Sphaerotilus microaerophilus: one gene and its partner. The main gene of each other region encodes a partner of the protein of the gene in region 2 in a complex. Links are inferred from orthologs where the notes say so. Each region holds a gene or a part of one and is shown on either strand. Other genes may lie near its edges. The genes, in order: rpsJ and nusB.

Region 1 (7,132 bases), 3.5 Mb from region 2 along the record:
GCCTGGAGTCCGTCCATGACTGGCATCTGCATGTCCATCAAGATCAGGTCGTAGCGGCCCGACCGCGCCTTCTCGATGGCCTCCCGGCCGTCGTTGGCGACGTCGACGACCAGTCCCGCGCTTTCCAGGAAGTGGATCGCCACCAGCTGGTTGATCTCGTTGTCGTCCGCCACCAGGACCTGGCTGCCGGCCCGCAGCGGCACGGCTGCGGTTGCCAGCGGCTCCGATGCCCGTGGTGCGTCGCGCTTGAGGCTTGCGGTGAACCAGAACGTGCTGCCTTGCCCTGGGGTGCTGTCCACGCCCACTTCGCCGTCCATCAACTGGGCCAGCTGCTTCGAAATGGCCAGGCCAAGGCCGCTGCCGCCGAACTTGCGCGAGGTGGATACCTCCGCCTGCTCGAAGGCGCCGAAGATGCGCGCCTGGTTCTCGGCCGAGATGCCGACGCCGGTGTCGGTGACTTCGAAACGCACTTTCACGCGCTCGCCCTGATCGTCCAGCAGCCGTGAGCGCAGGGTGATGCTGCCCTGTTGGGTGAACTTGACGGCGTTGCCGATGTAGTTGATCAGGATCTGACTGATGCGCATTGAATCACCCATCAGCTGCATTTGCGCCAACGCCGGATCCAGCGCGACCGCCAGTTCCAGCCGCTTCGCCTGTACCCGGTCGATCAGCATGCTGCGCACATTGTCGAACAGCGTGTCGAAATGGATCGGAACCTCCTCGATCTCCATGCGCTCGGCCTCGAGCCGGGAATAGTCGAGCACGTTGTTGATGATGCCCAACAGATGCCGGGTCGACCCGACGATGCTGCGCAGGTTCTCCAGGTGTTCGGGGTTGTCGATGCTGCCTTGCAGCAGGTGCGTCAGACCCAGGATGGAGCTCATCGGGGTGCGGATCTCGTGGCTCATGTGGGCCAGGAAGGCGCTTTTGGCTAGGCTGGCTGCCACCGCCTCGTCGCGCAGGCGCTCCAATTCCGACTGGGTGGCACGCAACTCCGCTTCCGCCTTGATCCGACGGTTGATCTCCCGGGTCAGCTGGATCGTCCGGTTGGCGAGCTTGTCGTACATGCCCATCACCGTGTCGATCAGTACCCGGGTGGCACCGGACATCTCTATGTCCGCCAGATCCTTGGCCTGCGCCAGCGACATGCCTGAGGGCAGCGCCAGCACCACCTTGGCCATGCGCTTGTCCGACTCGATGATGTGCAGGGCAAGCCAATGGGTGAGGAACTGGACGATTTCCTCGATGACCTCGTCGGCCGTTTCCTCGGTTTCCCGGGACTTGATGTCCTTCAGCTTGCCGATGAAGTCGCCGTGGGCGTTCCGATGCCATTCGGCCCAGGCGTCATCGCCGAAGTAGGCACTCCAGATCGCTTCCTCGGTCGAGAAATGGACGGCGGTGTAGTCCTTCAGCTCATCGAAAATCTTGCCCAGGGCGGGCGCGTCAGACTGGAAGGCCAGGTGCCCGACCAGCACATTGAGCAAATCGATCAGCCGCCGGTGCTGTTCATCGATCTTCTCGATGCCGGTGGCGAAGTTGTCACTCCACGGGAAGATTTCGACGTTGTAGGGCATACAAGGGGGATGGGTTGCTGCAGCGCTGCCGAAGCGGACCATTCAAGAGACCCAGAGACCCGCAGGCACAGACAGTGGACCACCTCGACCGTGCTCGAAGCGGCGCTCCTGAGCAAGGTCGCAGGCGTTTCGCGCGCGCTGCGACGGCGCGTGGCAGGACCGGATGGCCAGCGTTGACTCGGAGGGACATGTCGCCCACAAGTGTGCCACCCGGCCCGGCGGATACGATCCGCAACCGCCCCGGGCCCGGAAAGGAAAAACCCCTGCTTCGGCGCCGGGGGCGCTTCTACAGGGGCCTGATCCGGCAGCAACTGCCAGAGCGGGAAATCAATGCATCACTGCAGCTTGATCTCGACGTCCACGCCAGCCGGCAGGTCCAGCTTCATCAGCGCGTCGACGGTCTTGTCCGTCGGGTCGACGATGTCCATCAGGCGCTGGTGGGTGCGGATCTCGAACTGGTCGCGGCTGGTCTTGTTGACGTGCGGCGAGCGCAGGATGTCGAAACGCTGCATGCGCGTCGGCAGGGGCACGGGACCCTTGACGATCGCGCCGGTGCGCTTGGCGGTGTCGACGATTTCCAGGGCCGATTGATCGATCAGCTTGTAGTCGAACGCCTTCAGGCGGATGCGGATCTTTTGCTTTTGCATGACGGTTCCTTCAAAAGAGCGATGAGGCCGACCGGGTGTCTCTGCCTGGTCGGCCGGTCATGCAATTACTCGATGATCTTGGCGACGACGCCAGCACCGACGGTGCGGCCGCCTTCACGGATGGCGAAGCGCAGGCCTTCTTCCATGGCGATCGGGGCAATCAGCTTGACCGTGATCGACACGTTGTCACCCGGCATCACCATTTCCTTGTCGGCCGGCAGCTCGATGGCGCCGGTCACGTCGGTGGTGCGGAAGTAGAACTGCGGGCGGTAGTTGTTGAAGAACGGGGTGTGGCGCCCACCCTCTTCCTTCGACAGCACGTACACCTCGCCCGTGAAGTGGGTGTGCGGCTTGATGGAGCCCGGCTTGCACAGCACTTGGCCGCGCTCGACGTCTTCACGCTTGGTGCCGCGCAGCAGGATGCCCACGTTGTCGCCCGCCTGACCTTGGTCCAGCAGCTTGCGGAACATTTCCACGCCGGTGCAGGTGGTGGTCTGGGTGGCCTTGATGCCCACGATTTCGATGGACTCGCCGACCTTGATGATGCCGCGCTCGATACGGCCGGTCACCACGGTGCCACGACCCGAAATCGAGAACACGTCTTCCACGGGCATCAGGAAGGTGCCATCAATGGCGCGCTCGGGCGTCGGGATGTAGGTATCCAGCGCGTCAGCCAGCTTCATGATGGCTTCTTCGCCCAGGGGACCCTTGTCGCCTTCGAGCGCCAGCTTGGCCGAGCCCTTGATGATCGGGGTGTCGTCGCCGGGGAAGTCGTACTTGGACAGGAGCTCGCGAACTTCCATCTCGACCAGTTCGAGCAGCTCTTCGTCGTCCACCATGTCGGCCTTGTTCAGGAAGACGATGATGTAGGGCACGCCCACCTGACGCGACAGCAGGATGTGCTCGCGGGTCTGGGGCATCGGACCGTCAGCGGCCGAGCACACCAGGATCGCACCGTCCATCTGGGCCGCGCCGGTGATCATGTTCTTCACATAGTCGGCGTGTCCCGGGCAGTCCACGTGCGCGTAGTGACGGTTGGCCGTCTCGTACTCGACGTGCGCGGTGTTGATGGTGATGCCGCGCGCCTTCTCTTCCGGCGCCGCGTCGATCTGGTCGTAGGCCTTGGCGGTGCCACCGAACTTGGCCGACAGCACGGTCGTGATCGCCGCCGTCAGCGTCGTCTTGCCGTGGTCCACGTGTCCAATGGTCCCCACGTTCACGTGCGGCTTGGTACGTTCAAACTTTTCTTTTGCCATTGCTTTCTCCGGGAAAGAGCGTTGCCGGTGGTCGGTTTAAGGTTTCCGCCCTGGGTTCAAGTCGCATGCCGCCGGCAGCACGCGTCCCCAGGACGAAGACCAGTGAAAATTACTTCGAACGGGCCGTGATGATGGCTTCGGCGACGTTGCGAGGAGCTTCGCTGTAGTGCTTGAACTCCATCGTGTAGGTCGCGCGACCCTGGGTGGCCGAGCGCAGCGAGGTCGAGTAGCCGAACATCTCGGACAGGGGGACCTCCGCCTTGATGATCTTGCCGCCACCGACCATGTCGTCCATGCCCTGCACCATGCCGCGACGCGAGGACAGATCGCCCATCACGGTACCGGCGTAGTCTTCCGGGGTCTCGACTTCCACGGCCATCATCGGCTCCAGGATCACGGGGCTGGCCTTGCGGCAAGCGTCCTTGAAGCCCATCGAAGCCGCCATCTTGAAGGCGTTTTCGTTCGAGTCCACTTCGTGGTACGAACCGAAGGTCAGCGTGACCTTGACGTCCACCACCGGGAAGCCGGCCAGCACGCCGTTGGGCAGCGTGTCGATCAGGCCCTTTTCCACCGCGGGGATGAACTCGCGCGGCACCACGCCGCCCTTGATCGCATCGACGAACTCGAAGCCCTTGCCCGGCTCCTGCGGCTCGACGGTCAGCACGACGTGGCCGTACTGGCCCTTGCCGCCCGATTGGCGCACGAACTTGCCGTCCACGCCTTCGACCTTGGAGCGGATGGTTTCGCGGTAGGCCACCTGCGGCTTGCCCACGTTGGCTTCCACGCCGAACTCGCGCTTCATGCGGTCGACAATGATCTCCAGGTGCAGCTCGCCCATGCCGGAGATGATGGTCTGGCCGGACTCCTCGTCGGTGCGCACGCGGAACGACGGATCCTCGGCGGCCAGGCGACCCAGCGCGATGCCCATCTTTTCCTGGTCGGCCTTGGTCTTGGGCTCGACGGCCTGCGAGATCACCGGCTCCGGGAAGATCATCTTCACCAGCGTGATCGGCGCGTCGATGTCGCACAGGGTTTCGCCCGTGGTGACTTCCTTCAGGCCCACGCAGGCGGCGATGTCGCCGGCCAGGATCTCCTTGATTTCCTCACGCTGGTTGGCGTGCATCTGCAGGATCCGGCCGATGCGCTCCTTCTTGCCGCGGATCGGGTTGTACACCGTCGAGCCGGAGTTCAGCACGCCGGAATACACGCGCACGAAGGTCAGCTGACCGACGAACGGGTCGGTCATCAGTTTGAAGGCCAGCGCAGCAAACTTTTCCTTGTCGTCCGCCTTGCGAGAGACTTCCTTGTCGTCATCGTCCGTGCCGGTCACCGGGGGGATGTCCACCGGGGAGGGCAGGTAGTCGATCACGGCGTCGAGCATGCGCTGCACGCCCTTGTTCTTGAACGCGGTGCCGCACAGCATGGGCTGGATCTCGCAGGCGATGGTGCGCGTGCGGATCGCCAGCTTGATCTCGTCCTCGGTCAGATCACCCGTTTCGAGGTACTTGTTCATCAGGTCCTCGGTCGCCTCGGCGGCGGCTTCGACCATCTTTTCGCGCCACTCCTGGGCCTGAGCCTGCAGATCGGCGGGGATGTCCTCGAAGGTGAACTTCATGCCCTGCGACGCCTCGTCCCAGAAGATGGCCTTCATCTTCAGCAGGTCGACCACGCCCTTGAAGGTGTCCTCGGCGCCGATGGGGATCACCACCGCGACCGGGTTGGCCTTCAGGCGGGTCTTCATCTGGTCATAGACCTTGAAGAAGTTCGCGCCGGTGCGGTCCATCTTGTTGACGAACGCGAGGCGGGGCACCTTGTACTTGTTGGCCTGGCGCCAGACGGTCTCCGACTGGGGCTGCACGCCGCCGACTGCGCAGTACACCATGCAAGCGCCGTCGAGCACGCGCATCGAACGCTCCACCTCGATGGTGAAGTCGACGTGCCCCGGGGTGTCGATGATGTTGAAGCGGTGTTCCGGATAGGACATGTCCATGCCCTTCCAGAAACAGGTCGTCGCGGCCGACGTGATCGTGATGCCGCGCTCCTGCTCCTGCTCCATCCAGTCCATCGTGGCCGCACCATCGTGCACTTCACCGATCTTGTGGTTCACACCGGTGTAGAAGAGGATGCGCTCGGTCGTGGTGGTCTTGCCGGCATCGATGTGCGCCGAGATACCGATGTTGCGGTAGCGCTCGATGGGGGTTTGACGTGCCATGTGTCACTCCAAAAGCCAGAAATGGCGAAAGCCGCCCGGGGTCAGCAGAAACCCTGAGCGGCTACAGAACGTTAGATCAGAAGCGGAAGTGCGAGAAGGCCTTGTTGGCTTCTGCCATGCGGTGCACTTCGTCGCGCTTCTTCATCGCGCCGCCGCGGCCTTCGCAGGCCTCCAGCAGTTCGTTGGCGAGGCGCTGGGCCATCGACTTCTCGCTGCGCTTGCGGGCCGATTCCTTCAGCCAACGCATGGCCAGGGCCATGCGGCGGATGGGGCGAACTTCCACGGGAACTTGGTAGTTCGCGCCACCGACGCGGCGGCTCTTGACTTCGACCATGGGCTTCACGTTGTTCAGCGCGGTCAGGAACACTTCCAGCGGATCCTTGCCGGCCTTCTTCTCGACCTGATCGAGGGCGCCGTAGATGATCCGCTCAGCCACGGCCTTCTTGCCGGACTCCATGATCACGTTCATGAACTTGGACAGATCGACCGAACCGAACTTCGGGTCCGGCAGGATCTCGCGCTTGGGTACTTCGCGACGACGAGGCATTTCTCTTCCTTCATCTTCAGTTGGTGCTGGTTGCCCGGCACCCTGGACGACCACGACTCACGGGTCATCCACTTACTCGGCACGGCCCGCCACTCTGGGGCGTCGACCTGCCGCAATCTTTCACACGCCAGCCTGACAGCCGGATGTGACCACCGTTTGTCAGAACGCCGATCAGGCCTTCTTGGGGCGCTTGGCGCCGTACTTGGAGCGCGATTGCTTGCGGTCCTTGACACCTTGCAGGTCGAGCGAGCCGCGCACGATGTGATAGCGCACACCCGGCAGATCCTTGACCCGGCCGCCGCGCACCAGCACGACGCTGTGCTCCTGCAGGTTGTGGCCTTCACCGCCGATGTACGAGATCACCTCGAAACCGTTGGTCAGACGCACCTTGGCGACCTTGCGAAGCGCCGAGTTCGGCTTCTTCGGGGTGGTGGTGTAGACGCGGGTGCAAACACCGCGGCGCTGCGGGCAGTTCTGCATCGCAGGCGACTTGGACTTCGTGACCTCGGCCTGACGGCCTTGGCGCACGAGCTGGTTGATGGTCGGCATAGGTAACTTGTTCCCGTTTGAAGTTACGCAGGTCCACGGTGGACCTTGTTCCTCTTCCCGTCTGCAGCTGGCAGCCCGCAATGAGCGCAGCATGAACGGAAAAGCCGAAGATTATAGGGGCAAGGGGTGGGGGCCGGCAAGGCGTGACCTCACGGTAGGATCTTGGCGATCCCTGGTCGCACGGAATCGCACCCAAGAATCACACGAGGAGATCGCCTTGCCCGTCATCACCGAGATCGAAGATCTGCGCCAGTTGGCGCGCCGCCGTGTGCCGCGCATGTTCTACGAGTACGTTGACACCGGCTCCTGGACCGAGTCGACCTACCGAGCCAACGAGAGCGAGTTCC
Region 2 (6,956 bases):
TCCCGGCATCGACGCAGCCGATGCGGATGCGGCCCTCGGCCAGCAGCGTGTCGCCGCGCAGCGCCTGCTGCTGCAGCGCCAGGCTGGCGCGGCCGGCCTCGACGAGCTGCACCGTGATGCGCAGCTCGTCGTCGAGCCGCGCCGGCTGGCGGTACTGCACCGCCGTGTCGGTGACGACGAAGATGGCGGCGTCCGTGTCGCGCATGGCCTGCTGCGAGAAGCCCAGGTCGCGCAGCCACTCGGTGCGGGCGCGCTCGAAGAACTTCAGGTAGTTGGCGTAGAAGACCACGCCGCCAGCGTCGGTGTCCTCCCAGTAGATGCGCACCGGCCAGTGGTACGTCGCTGCCGTACCCATCGTCAGCGGGCCTTCCACAGCAGCCAGGCAGCGAGCACCGCGATGGCCGTGCCCGCCACGGCCCAGATCAGGCTGCGCAGCGGGTGGCTGCTGCTGGGGGCGTCGTCGTCGGGGCCGTGCAGCGCCGGCACCGCAGGAGGGGGGTAGCTAGGCAGGGCACCCAGGCCGCCCAGACCGGTGCTGGGCAGGGGCACGGGGCGGGGCGCCTCGGCGGCGCCCGAGGGCGTTTCCGTGGGGGCCAGGCCGGCCAGCCAGGCGCGCAGCTCGCGCGCCAGCGCACCGGCCGAGCGCTGGCGCTGCGCCGGGTCGCGGGAGATGGCCCGCATCGCAATGGCTTCCAGCGCCGCGGGGACGCCCGCCCGGTACTGGCTGGGCGGCGGCGCATTGCCGGCGCGCACCGCCGCGCGGATCTCCTGCAGCCGGCTGCCCTGGTAGGGCCGCAGGCCGCACAGCAGCTCGTAGAGCACCACGCCGAGCGAGTAGACGTCGCTGCGCTGGTCGCACTCGCGCCCGTCGAACTGCTCGGGCGCGGCGTAGTAGGGCGAGCCCAGTGCCGGGCCGTTGTCGCCATCCTGATGGATCAGCCGGGCGATGCCGAAGTCCAGCACCACCGGGCGGGTGCGCCCGACCATGAAGATGTTGGCCGGCTTGATGTCGCGGTGGATCACGCCCTTGCTGTGCGCGTAGCCCAGCGCGTCGGCGACGCGCCGCACGATCAGCGCAGCCTGCTCGGGCGTGGGCTGCCAGCCGCTGCGCAGCAGCTCGGCCAGGTCCTTGCCGCGCAGCAGCTCCATCGCCAGGTAGGCGCCCTCGCCGGCGATGCCGGCGTCGTGCACCGTGACGATGTGCGGGTGGCTCAGGCGGGCGGCGGCGCGGGCCTCGTCGAGCACGCGCTCGGCGATCGCCTCGCGTTCGGCCGCGGGCATGTGCAGCGGCAGCGTCTTGATGGCCACCTGGCGCGCCAGCACGGTGTCATAGGCCGACCAGACCGTGCCCAGTCCGCCGGAGCCGAGCCGGTGTTCCAGGGTGTAGCGGCCGATCTGGCCCGACAGCGGCATCACGCTGCTGCTCACCGGCGGCGCCTGGGGGCCCGGAGGCGGGTGCAGGCGCTGGGTATCGACGGCGTCCAGGCCGGTATCGCCCAGCGGCAGCGGCGCGCGCGCCAGGGCACGGCGCTCGGCCTCGTCGTCGCTGGGCAGGCGCATCCATTCGCTGTCGAGCGGGCCGGTGAGTTCGGGGCCCAGCTCCCCGGGCATGGTCAATGGCGCCGGCTCGGTGATGGGGCCGGTGGTGTCGCCCAGCGAGGGGTCGGGAGCCAGGGTGGCCACCTCGTCGGTCCAGCTCAGGCCAGGCGCGGTCTCGGTGGTCGCGCGCCGGTCTTCGGCCGCGAGGGCGCGCTCTCGTTCTGGACGGTTCATGGGCGCTGGTGGTTGGGCCGCATCGAAATGCGAAATCGAGACGATACCCCGGATTCAGCCTGCCAGGACACGCTCCAGGCGGCCCAGCGCGCTGCGCAGTTGGGGCAGGGCGCTGGCGAAGGACAGCCGGGCGTAGCGTCCCGTGTCGGCCAGGCCGAAGTCGCGTCCCGGGGTCAGCGCGACGTGGGCACGCTCCATCATGTCGAAGCAGAAGGTCCAGCTGTCGGCGGCGTGGCGGCTCGTGTCGAACCAGACGTAGAAGGCGCCGTCGGGCTGCACCGGCACCGGCAGGCCGAGCGCTTCGAGTGCGGGCACGACGAAGTCGCGGCGCGCGCGCATCTCGTCGCGGCGGCGCTCGCATTCGGCCAGGCTGTCGGGGTGGAAGCACTCCACCGCCGCGTGCTGGGCCACCGACGAGGCGCAGATGTAGAGGTTCTGCGCCAGCTTCTCGATGGGGGCGACCAGCGCGGGTGGCAGCACCAGCCAGCCCAGGCGCCAGCCGGTCATGCCGAAGTACTTCGAGAAGCTGTTGACCACCAGCACATCATCGCCGAGTTCCAGCGCGCTGCGTGCCGCACCGAGCGCCGGGTCGTCGTAGCTCAGGCCGAGGTAGATCTCGTCGACGATCGTCAGTCCGCCGCGCTGGCGCACCGCGGCGACGATGCGCTCCAGCTCGTCGAAGGCGATGCGCGTGCCGGTGGGGTTGGACGGCGAGGCCAGCATCACGCCGCGCGTGGCCGGGCCCCAGGCGGCGTCCACCGAGGCGGCGTCGAGCTGGAAGCGCTGCGCCGGCCCGGCCGGCAACAGCCGCGCGCTGCCCCCGGCCGCCGTCATGAAGTGGCGGTTGCAGGGGTAGCAGGGGTCGGGCATCAGGAATTCATCGCCCGGTTCGACCAGTGCGAGCGTGAGCAGCTGCAGCGCCGCGGAGGCACCGGCGGTGACCACGATGCGTGCCGGGTCGACGGGCACGTTCCAGCGCGTGGCGTACCACTGCGCGATGGCCTCGCGCAGCGCCGGCGCGCCGGTGGCGGGGGTGTACTGCGTGCGGCCGGATTCGATGCAGCGCTGCGCCGCGGCCTGTACGCGCGGCGGTGCGGTGAAGTCGGGCTCGCCGATGTTCAGGTAGATCATCGGCTCGCCGCCGAGCAACGGGTCGCAGGCGGGGCTGCGGGCGATCACGTCGGCCGCCTTGGCGCACTCCATCACCCAGAAGGGCTCGATGACCTCGACGCGCCGGGCCAGGCGCGGCGCGGCCACCGTCGGCATGACCGACATGGTCGACGCGAGGGCGCTCGTCATCCCTTGCGCGGGGCGGGCCGGTAGGCGGCCACCTCGGCGGCGCGCAGGTCCTTGGCGGTGCGGTCGAGCACGCCGTTGACGAACTTGTGGCCGTCGGTGCCGCCGTAGACCTTGGCCAGCTCGACCGCCTCGTTGATGACGACGCGATAGGGCACGTCCAGGCAGTGCTGCAGCTCGTAGGTGCCAATCAGCAGCACGCCGTGCTCGACCGGCGACAGTTCGGTGACCTTGCGGTCCAGGTGCGGCGCAAACTCGGCGTCCAGCATGGCGACCTGCTCGATGCAGCCGCTCAGCAGGGCGTCGAAGTGGGTGCTGTCACAGAGGTTGTACTCGTCCTGCTCGCGGATGTGGGCATGCACCACGCGGGCCTCGGCACGGTTGACCTGCCACTCGTACAGACCCTGCAGAGCCAGCTCGCGAGAGCGGCGGCGGGCCGACTTGGGCCGCGGCGGCTTCTGGGCGGATGGGCTCGGGCCCGCAGGGGCGCCGCGGGTGCCGGGGGTTTCCGAAGGGGCGTTCACGTCAGGTCTCCCAGCAGGTTGGCCATCTCGACCACCACGCGGGCGGCGTCGCGGCCCTTCTCTTCGGCGCGGGCCCAGGCCTGGGCCTCGTTCTCGACGGTGAGGATGGCGTTGGCGACTGGCAGGCCGTGGTCCAGCGACACGCGGGTCACGCCCGCGCCACTCTCGTTGGCGACCAGTTCGAAGTGGTAGGTCTCGCCGCGGATGATGCAGCCCAGGGCGATCAGCGCGTCGTGGTCCTTGGTCTCGGCCAGGGTCTGCAGTGCGATGGGGATCTCCAGCGCGCCCGGCACGGTGACGTGACGGATGTGCTTGCGCGCCACGCCCAGCGCCAGCAACTCGGCGATGCAGCTCTCGGCCAGCTGCTCGGTGATGGCGGCGTTGAAGCGGGCCTGCACGATGGCCACGTGCAGGTCTTCGCCGTTGAGTTCGGCGGTAACGCCCTTGTCTGCACCCTGCATGGGTCGGTCCTCGTTGGTTTGGCGCGACGGCCTCGCCACGGCACCGGCCCGCGCGGGCCGCACCGCGGCGGGAACCTGCCGCCGGGGTTTCAGTCCTGCGTGGAGAGGAAGCCGGTGACTTCCAGCCCGTAGCCCGTCATGCTGGGCATGCGACGGCGGTTGCTCAGCAGCTTCATGCGGCGCACGCCCTGCTGCAGCAGGATCTGCACGCCCACGCCGTAGGTGCGCAGGTCGGCCGCGCTGGGCCGGGCGGTCGCCCCCGACGCGGTGGTCGCGGGGGCGATCAGGCCGAGCAGGGCCTCGGCGTCGTGTCCGGCATTGAGCAGCACGGCGACACCGCGCCCAGCCGCTTGCAGCGCCGTCAACGCCTTGGGCAGGGCCCAGGAGTGGCGGTTGCTGGCGTCCAGCAGGTCCAGCACCGAGAGCGGCTCGTGCACGCGCACCAGCACCTCGTCCTCGGGCTGCCACTGGCCCACGGCCAGCGCCAGGTGGACCTGGCCGGTGCGGTCGCGGTAGGTGCTGCAGCGGAAATCGCCCCAGGGCGTGGTCAGTGCCTGCTCACCCAGGCGCTCGATCAGCGATTCGTTGCGGCTGCGGTAGGCGATCAGGTCGGCGATGGTGCCGATCTTGATGCCGTGCTCCCTGGCGAACACCTCCAGCTCGGGCAGGCGGGCCATGGTGCCGTCATCGTTCATGATCTCGCAGATCATCGACGCGGGGGCCAGCCCGGCCATGCGGGCCAGGTCGCAGCCGGCCTCGGTGTGGCCGGCGCGCATGAGCACGCCGCCGTCCTGCGCCTGCAGCGGGAAGATGTGGCCGGGCTGCACCAGGTCGCGCGGCTGCGTCTCGCGGGCCACCGCCACCTGCACGGTGCGGGCCCGGTCGGCCGCCGAGATGCCGGTGGAGATGCCCTCGGCCGCCTCGATCGACACGGTGAACGCGGTGCCGTGCTTGGTGCCGTTGCGCGGCGCCATCGGCGGCAGCTGCAGGAACTCGCAGCGCTCGCGCGTGAGCGTCAGGCAGATCAGTCCACGGCCGTACTTGGCCATGAAGTTGACCGCCTCGGGGGTCACGAGGTCGGCGGCCATGACCAGGTCGCCTTCGTTCTCGCGGTCTTCCTCGTCAACGAGGATGACCATGCGGCCGGCCGCCATTTCAGCCACCAGCTCAGGAATCGGTGATATCGCCATCCTGGGATTGTAGGCGCCGCGTCAGCCGCCGCGCGCCGCAGGGCCGACGGCCGGGCGCGTGGCGGCGCTTGCGGGGGCCGTCAGGCCGCGTCAGTGAGCCAGCCGGCGAGCCGCCCGCGCGGGCGGGCGAGCACACGCAGGTCGTCGCCGATGCGATCGATGCGTTGAAAGTCGAGCTGCGGCGCGCCGTCGAGCGTGACCAGCGGCCCGAAGGACGCCAGCCCGCGGCCCTGGCCGAGCAGCTTGGGGGCGAGGTAGAGCAGCAGCTCGTCGACCAGGTCGGCGGCGATGAAGGCGCCGTTGAGCGTGTACCCGGCCTCGACGTGCAGTTCATTGACGCCGCGCTGCGCCAGGTCGGCCAGCACGCTGTCCAGGTGCACGCGGGTGCGGGCCTGGTCGTCGGCCACGGAGTCCGGCGGCGGGGCGGGGATGACCTGGATGCGGGCAGGGTCGAAGCCGGGGTCGCAGGCCGGCGCCGCCGCGGTGTAGACCAGCACGTCACCGGGCGGCTGCAGCAGCCGGGCGCTGGCGTCGACGGCCAGGCCGCTGTCGAGCAGCACGCGCAGCGGCTGGCGCGGGCTGGGCACCAGGCGCACGTCCAGGCGCGGGTCGTCGTCGCGCACGGTGCCGATGCCGGTGAGCACCGCGCCGGCGCGCTGGCGCCAGGCGTGGCCGTCGCGCCGCGCATCCGGGCCGGTGATCCACTGGCTGCGGCCGTTGGGCAGGGCGGTCAGCCCATCCAGGCTGGCGGCGATCTTCAGCCGCACCCAGGGCCGGCCACGCAGCACGCGCGAGAAGAAGCCCAGGTTCTGCTCCTGCGCGCGAGCGGCGCCCAGGCCCAGCTCCACCCGCACGCCCGCAGCGGCCAGCCGGACCAGCCCCTGGCCGGCCACCTGGGGAAAGGGGTCACGCAGGCTGGCCACCACGCGGGCGATGCCGGCGGCGAGGAGCGCATCGGCGCAGGGCGGCGTGCGGCCGTGATGGGCGCAGGGCTCCAGCGTGACATAGGCGGTGGCGCCACGCAGGGCCGCATCCCCAGCGGACTCGCGCGCGGCGCGCAGCGCCATCACCTCGGCGTGCGGCCCGCCGGCCTGCTGGGTGTGGCCGCTGCCGAGCACCTGCCCCTGCGGCGTGGCGATGACGCAGCCCACGCGCGGGTTGGGCTCGGTCAGGCCGATGGCCTGTTCGGCCAGGTCCAGCGCGAGCTGCATGTGGGCCTGGTCGGCGGCGCTGTACGCGGTGGGGTCGGTCTGGGTGGGGAAGCTCGGTACAGGGGTCACGGAGATGCAGAGGGACAAGGGGGCGGTGCGCCCCGGAGGCGCACCGCGATGGCGCATTGTCAGGGCTGATGCGCGACCGTGCTGTCATCCACCCAGTTGGCCGGCACGCCCATGCTGGCAGGGGCGTCGCGCGGGCAGCCGGCCGCCGCGCGCACGACGAGGAAGTTCTGGTCCCCCAGCGGTTCGCCGACCCCCGCGTAGCGCAGGGGGTGCTCGCGGTTGTCGATGCGTCCGTTGCCATCGTGGTCGGCGCTGTAGCGGCAGATGCGCAGGGCGCCGTCGCCCCCATCGGCGATGGCCCAGCCCCGCGGCACGACGTCGAGCCGGCCCGACCACTGGGGCGGGTTGCCAGCGGGCTGCACGACGCAGGCGTAGTGCACCACGGTCTGGGCGGTGGCGGCCGGCGGGGCCCCGTCGGGGGCGTCGTCCTCG

What was found.
Region 1: the proteins of nusB (region 2) and rpsJ are in contact, whole or in part, in a solved structure (PDB 3D3B), measured with the Escherichia coli proteins. The link is inferred for Sphaerotilus microaerophilus from one-to-one orthologs.

Annotation. Positions count from the first base shown.
Region 1 is NZ_AP025730.1:1,211,304-1,218,435, forward strand. Bases 566-3,556 are described here. They hold rpsJ (30S ribosomal protein S10), read right to left. Parts: upstream 2,222-3,556; coding sequence 1,910-2,221; downstream 566-1,909. Other genes in these bases: NGK70_RS05280 (bacteriohemerythrin), read right to left, coding at 566-1,616; tuf (elongation factor Tu), read right to left, coding at 2,287-3,477. Outside these bases: more of NGK70_RS05280, read right to left, coding at 1-565; fusA (elongation factor G), read right to left, coding at 3,587-5,689; rpsG (30S ribosomal protein S7), read right to left, coding at 5,766-6,236; rpsL (30S ribosomal protein S12), read right to left, coding at 6,408-6,785; NGK70_RS05310 (alpha-hydroxy acid oxidase), read left to right, coding at 7,003-7,132. UniProt on the Escherichia coli protein: Involved in the binding of tRNA to the ribosomes. Part of the processive rRNA transcription and antitermination complex (rrnTAC). The complex forms an RNA-chaperone ring around the RNA exit tunnel of RNA polymerase (RNAP).
Region 2 is NZ_AP025730.1:4,748,492-4,755,447, reverse strand. Bases 1,832-4,646 are described here. They hold nusB (transcription antitermination factor NusB), read right to left. Parts: upstream 3,594-4,646; coding sequence 3,069-3,593; downstream 1,832-3,068. Other genes in these bases: ribBA (bifunctional 3,4-dihydroxy-2-butanone-4-phosphate synthase/GTP cyclohydrolase II), read right to left, coding at 4,144-4,646; ribH (6,7-dimethyl-8-ribityllumazine synthase), read right to left, coding at 3,590-4,054; NGK70_RS20295 (pyridoxal phosphate-dependent aminotransferase), read right to left, coding at 1,832-3,072. Also shown: ybgC (tol-pal system-associated acyl-CoA thioesterase), read right to left, coding at 1-355; NGK70_RS20300 (serine/threonine-protein kinase), read right to left, coding at 358-1,773; more of NGK70_RS20295, read right to left, coding at 1,828-1,831; more of ribBA, read right to left, coding at 4,647-5,244; bifunctional diaminohydroxyphosphoribosylaminopyrimidine deaminase/5-amino-6-(5-phosphoribosylamino)uracil reductase RibD, read right to left, coding at 5,325-6,455; NGK70_RS20270 (type IV pilus modification PilV family protein), read right to left, coding at 6,584-6,956. UniProt on the Escherichia coli protein: Part of the processive rRNA transcription and antitermination complex (rrnTAC). The complex forms an RNA-chaperone ring around the RNA exit tunnel of RNA polymerase (RNAP).